DNA from 2 places in the Paenibacillus sp. PastF-3 genome. Region 2 is predicted to be linked to the other one. Evidence: riboswitches for the same ligand, from Rfam matches in the RefSeq annotation. Region 2 holds a riboswitch; the other holds the start of a gene.
The links. Region 2 has a riboswitch for preQ1 ahead of M2444_RS29320 (queuosine precursor transporter). Riboswitches for the same ligand answer to the same signal wherever they lie in the genome.

Region 1: linked by a shared signal. The riboswitch ahead of queF (preQ(1) synthase) and the one ahead of M2444_RS29320 (queuosine precursor transporter) in region 2 are both predicted to bind preQ1.

What each region holds. Positions count from the first base shown of each region.
Region 1 is NZ_JARXWM010000001.1:824,875-828,042, forward strand. It holds gene queE (7-carboxy-7-deazaguanine synthase QueE) at 1-271, opposite strand, end outside; gene M2444_RS03775 (6-pyruvoyl trahydropterin synthase family protein) at 264-746, opposite strand; gene queC (7-cyano-7-deazaguanine synthase QueC) at 746-1,408, opposite strand; gene queF (preQ(1) synthase) at 1,438-1,923, opposite strand; PreQ1 riboswitch class I at 2,075-2,118, opposite strand; gene M2444_RS03790 (ATP-binding cassette domain-containing protein) at 2,380-2,547, opposite strand; gene ymzB (protein YmzB) at 2,611-2,946, shown strand; gene murB (UDP-N-acetylmuramate dehydrogenase) at 3,016-3,168, opposite strand, start outside.
Region 2 is NZ_JARXWM010000022.1:94,844-98,011, reverse strand. It holds gene M2444_RS29325 (AMP-binding protein) at 1-594, opposite strand, end outside; gene M2444_RS29320 (queuosine precursor transporter) at 804-1,517, opposite strand; PreQ1 riboswitch class I at 1,528-1,573, opposite strand; gene M2444_RS29315 (methyl-accepting chemotaxis protein) at 1,917-3,168, shown strand, end outside.

The DNA.
Region 1 (3,168 bases), on a different contig from region 2:
TCCCATCACCAATTAAAGCAGGATTACCTCCGGAAATCGTAACACAGTCGAAATTATCTCCAGCTATAGCTAAAAGTTCATTCATAATTTCATCCGAGGTCATCATTCGAACCTTGTCTTTCGCTGTGCCATCCCAAGTGAAAGAGGAGTCACACCAGCCACAGCGATAATCGCAGCCATAGGTGCGGACAAACATCGTCTTCACACCAATCACCGCACCTTCACCTTGAATAGTCGGCCCAAACATCTCAATTACGGGAATCTTACTCACAGTCACAGCCTCCATACAAGCGGTAAGAAGGTCCATCCTCAGGGATATCGTCAGCTAGTACTTCTGCCCAGGAGGTTGGAGTCTCCCATAGCTTTACAGCGTACAACGGCAACCCCGCTTGCTTAAGCTTGTAGGCAATGTATGAGGACATATTCTCAACTGTAGTCCGGAATGACAACAAGGCTACTTTGGAGCCAGTATTCATTAACGTCTCTAATACAGGTTCATTTCCCATAGCGAGAAAAGCATGATCTAGACGGTCTACTAGGCTTTGTTGCACAGTCGTCTTGATATCACTGAAGTCAATAACAAACCCTTCGTCTGAATGACCTTCCGCGATCATAGGTTTACCCTTAAGCACTACTTCGAGCTTATACGTATGTCCATGCAGATTGCTGCATTTTCCCTTGTGACCCACTAACTGATGCGCCGCATCGAACGTAAATATTTTGCAGACTGAGACCTCGTTAAGCATTAAGAACTGACCTCCATTCTCTCTGCCTCATATTGTTCAAGTCCACGCTGACGTAATAGACAAGCTGGACAAGTTCCACAGCCACTGCCAATTATGCCGTTGTAACAGGTTAATGTGTGTTCACGAACATAATCAAAATAGCCCAGTTCATCGGCCATCTTCCATGTTTCTTTTTTATCCAGCCACATCAGTGGAGTGTGTATCGCAAACTCATAGTCCATAGATAAATTCAGCGTAACATTTAATGATTTCACAAAAACATCACGGCAATCCGGATACCCGCTAAAATCCGTTTGGCAGACACCAGTGACGATATGGGAGTAATCCAGCTGTTTAGCTAGTATTGCGGCAAAAGATAAAAACAACAGATTCCGTCCGTCTACAAACGTACTAGGAAGCTCATCACCTTCGCCAGCAACAATATCAATATCTTGCCGAGTTAGTGCATTGGGTGCCAGCTGATTCAGCAGCCCCAGATCAAGGATATGCTGTTTTACGTTAAACTTAGCCGCTATTTCTGTAGCCACTTCGATTTCGGCCGCATGCCGCTGATTATAATTGAAGGTAACGACCTGCACTTCCTCAAATTGCTTCAAAGCCCAAATCAGGCAAGTGGTGCTATCTTGTCCGCCGCTGAATACGACGAGTGCTTTCTTATTCATCTAAATCTCTCCTTATCAACTTATTGGGATTAGCGGTTGTCCACTTTTTCCGGATAGAGGTCATGATTGATTAAGCGGTGCTCCGCTATCGCCTCATACTTCGTACCCGGTCTTCCATAGTTGCAATAAGGATCAATAGAGATGCCTCCACGCGGAGTGAACTTGCCCCACACCTCAATGTATCGTGGATCCATCAGTGCGATCAGATCATTCATAATAATGTTGACACAGTCCTCATGAAAGTCACCATGGTTACGGAAGCTAAACAAATATAGCTTTAATGATTTGGATTCCACCATTTTCTGCTCAGGAATATATGAAATATACAATGTAGCAAAATCTGGCTGGCCTGTTACAGGACATAAGCTTGTGAACTCAGGGCAGTTAAATTTAACAAAATAATCACGCCCAGGATGCTTGTTATCAAACACCTCAAGAATATCTGGATCATAACCAAACTGGTACTGCGTTCCCTGATTTCCAAGCAAAGTAACCTCTTGCATTTCCTCTTTCATTCTTCCTTCTGACACGACAAAAAACCCCTCTCTTTTCCTTCGGCCTTGGCCGGTAATGGAAAGAAGAACGAGATTTCGAAAACTTGGCTCCACTAAGAAGAAACGGTTGCAACGTCCCGATAAAGGAGCACATCCGCTTATATGATTTAATATACTCTTAGTTTTTTATAGAGGGAGTTCGCGAACCTCTCCTGCATCATCCGTGCAGACTTCTTCTTTAAGCATATTGCGTCTTGAACTATACCATGGGTAACCTGCTCCTGACAAGTTCTACGCTTTGCCTTAGCTTTTCCCTTGTCAAACAGTTGGAGTTTCCATGACTTCATTCACTCGATTTCCTGTTACCCTATACAGATCAGCGAACAGGTCCGGATTATTTCGAATAGAACTACGCATGTATAGATTCGGAAGCTCGAAAACAACACCAATTTGAGCATGAATTTCTTTTTTATGATGTTAAATATTCATGCCATTAATTAAAATTTCTCCGCTTGTAGACTGAAGTAGACCTGTCATCATGCACATTGTTGTTGTCTTCCCAGCACCCTTGGGACCTAGAAACCCAAAGGCCTCGCCCTTTTTTACAGCAAAAGTAATTCGTTCTAATATAGCAGAAATATGGATTCAAATCCTAAGAAAAGGGTAACTTAAACTTAATAATCTTCGAGGTAAGGGTGGGCTCATCTAATGGAACAAAGTATACAGAAACTTATGGACTGGATTAACAGTCATGTGAATGAAACTATTGTAATTGAAAAGAAAGAGCTTCGTGATCTGGATAAAATTCATTTTAATCTAGAGGCTGTTGAGTTTCGGAGTGCGGAGGATGTTATCGATGATTATCTAGGGAGTGCAATAATATTAAAAGGATTTGGCAGCACTTTAAACGCCGATGGTGAGCTAGTATCGTTACCACACTCCACCTATGACTTAGCTATTGACGGGCTTCGGATTGAGGACATAGGAGATCGTAAGGCGGAAATCACGACAGATCGAGCTATATATACCCTCTCAGTAAATTAAGCAAGTTGTAATAACAGCAAAAGAGCCCACAGTAAATCTGGGGCTCTTTCGATTTATACGATTAATAAGTTACTCTTCTCCAATGATCTCCACTTCAGTTTCCAGCTCCACACCGAATTTATCCTTCACAGTCGCCCTTACATGGTGAATTAGCCCAATGTAATCGCTGGCGGTTGCATGATCTGCATTTACAATAAACCCTGCATGCTTCTTGGATACCTC
Region 2 (3,168 bases):
AAACGGACCCGGTGCTAAAACATCCTTCATAGCGTCCAATTTAAAGGCAGCACTCGATACCTCAAAGCTCTTTAACCACGATAAATGGGTACGCATATATCCTTTGGGCAGTCCAGTTGTGCCTGAAGTGAAGCCGATAAATAATAATTCATTCGTCTCATCCAATTCAGCTTCTGGCTTCAGCGCATCCAGCCACTGATCATAGGAGCCTGTCCGATCTTTTGTAAAAATCATTGTTGGGATCGCTTGCTCCCTGAAGACCAAATTCTTTGCAGCTTCCGGCTCGGCAAAAATCATTGTCGGCTGGCACTGCTCTATAATAACCTGCAGTTCGTTTGCACTCCACTTGGGATCTAAAGGGATGGGAACACAGCCTGCATAAATAGCCCCCAAGAAAACCTCAACAAATTCAATGCGATTCGTAGATAAAATAGCGATTTTGTCATGTCTCAGACCCTTTTGCTGTAGACCATTCGCAATTCTCCGCATCGCTTGTACTAATGTTGCATAAGTATGACCCGCTTGGTTATGGGTTAAGGCAATACTGTCGGGCTGCTGTGCTGCATGACGCAGTATAGGAACTACTAGATTCATCCTTCATCACACCTGTTCGTAATTTCTGTGTCTACCGATTATGCACACCTCTGAATTGCATGGGATACAATTGGAATGGCTACGATAGCTTATTTTAGCTTTATATTAATTTTATGTACATATTTATATGGAACGATTAAGCCTCTTACGACTGGAAAAATCAAACAGCGCGCATCGATTATGATCGGTACGCGCTGGCTGTATTGTGTTTAATTTTTCTTTTGAGCGGATGATAATGCCCCATCTTCAGCAAAAGTAAAAGTTCGGGCGATATATAAGATAGGTGTGCCGACTGCGGTTAGTAAGAATTTCGCCAGATACGTTGTAAGCAAAATTTCAAACCACACACTCCAGTTATACAACCCAGCAAATGCAATGGTGCAGAAGATTAGTGTATCCACAAAAGAGCTAACCATCGTACTACCGTTCGAACGGATCCACAGCTGACTTGAGGTGCTGTAATATTTGCGAATCCAGGAATACAACCGAACATCTAGGAACTGACTAATGAAATAAGCAGTTAAACTACCCAACGCTAGTCGAGGCATCAGCCCAAAGATCGTCTCCAAAGAAGACTGAGCAATATCGGTCTCTTGTGGCTTAAATACTAGTACCATCTGCATAATGACTGTCGTCATAAGCAAGGTGAAGAAACCAAACCAAACCGCTTTACGTGCTTCTGCTCTTCCATACTTCTCATTAAGCAAATCGCTGGTCATATACAAAGTGACATACATCGTATTTCCGAGTGTCATCACGATATCAAATGGCATAGCAATCGTCTTAGCTACCTGAATATTAGCAATTACAGTAGCGATACCTACCCAGGCATACATTCCACTTTTGCCGAACAGGCGGTAACAGAGCAGAAAAAAAGCAAAATTGACAATAACAAATAAAACTCCCCACAACAAATTAAACATATTACTTAAACTCCTCCTAGTTTTGTTTACGCGGGATGGTTACGAACCGCGGCTTACATTAAGTTTTGGAACAAAACATTAATACTCTATCACACTGTCGTCAAACAATCCATAAAAATAAACAATTTATGAAATGGGTATTTATACCCATTTTTATTAACTAAAAATAAAAGTGTCAGTAATAATTCATCTTTTTCAGAAAAATATGCTCTATAAACTAAAACTTTCACTATTCATCCAGAGGTTAATTCTATAGAATAGTATCAAACACTTCATTCCCGATCCATTTAGTTGATATATTACATAACTATGGAATATATTGCAGGTTGCCAGTCACTAGCAGTCGGTAGGGATATAAAGAAATGGGGCTTCACTGCCCATAAAAAGGGGGAGAACAATATGTTTCGTTTCAAGCAGTCGATCAGTCGCAGATTTACGCGTTTATTATTTGTAGTTCTATTACTCACGTCTCTTTTGTTAAGTACCAGCTTCTACTTTATATCCACCAGTATTTTCAACAGCTATGTCATGCCACAAATCAATCAAATTCTAACTGCAGCTGCTCAGGACGTATATAAGAACATAAATACAATGCATGCTCAGCAAGCACTAAAGAAGAACGAACAAGCAGCCACCAATCTTGAATTCTATTTTCAGGATAAGAGAAAGCAGCATGGGGTTGAGACTATTTTTCTACTCAATCTAAAAGGCAAGGAAGCTGAGGTTCTGTCCGTAGATCATGATGCAAAATTAAAGCCCGAGGAAATTGTTAAGGTATCCTCTGCAATGCAGCAAGCCCTTAAAGGAAAGAGTGGACTAAGCGATACATACAAGGACTCGCATGGTGTACATAAGTCAGCTTATATCGGAATTCCCGGAAGTACGATGGTTATCGGAATCAGCAGTGATGTAAGCTTTATTCAAGAAAAAACTGACAGTATCCTGTGGACCAGCGCGGGGATCACTCTGCTAACGCTGATCATAGGGTCAACTGGCGCCTGGTTTATGAGCATGCGGATAACCCGTCCTATCTCAAAACTTGCAGCTTACAGTGCCCGTCTTGCAGAGGGAGATTTCACAGAGGAATTAACGGTTCAAGGCAGTGATGAGGTAGCTCAGCTATCCAGAAGCTTCCAAGCGATGACCCTACGCCTAAAAGAAATGATCGGACATGTACTCGTCACCTCAAACACCGTGGTCACCGATTCCAATTCTTTAAGAGAACGTGTTGAGGTCTTAAATGAAATGGCAGACCACTCTAGTACTTCTGTTGTAGAAATTGGAAGAGGTAGTACAACCATCGCGAGCAGCGCTCTAGATAATTCAAAAGCTATGGAAGAAATCAATTTCGGCATTCAGCATATTGCTTCAGCAGCCACCGAAGTCACTGAGCAAATTAGTGAAGCTTCCGCTGAAGCGATTGGCGGTAATGAGATTGCCCAAAGCGCCGTTCTGCAAATGCGCCATGTTGAACGCGCCTCCCTGCAGTCGCTGGAGCAACTACAAGTTATGAACGAACGTTCAGTAATGATCGGAGAAGTCGTTCATAGTATTACTGAAATTACGAAGCAAATCCAAATGCTGTCGCTCAATGCTTCGATCGAAGCAGCACGTGCAGGAGAACATGGACGCGGCTTTGCCGTTGTTGCCG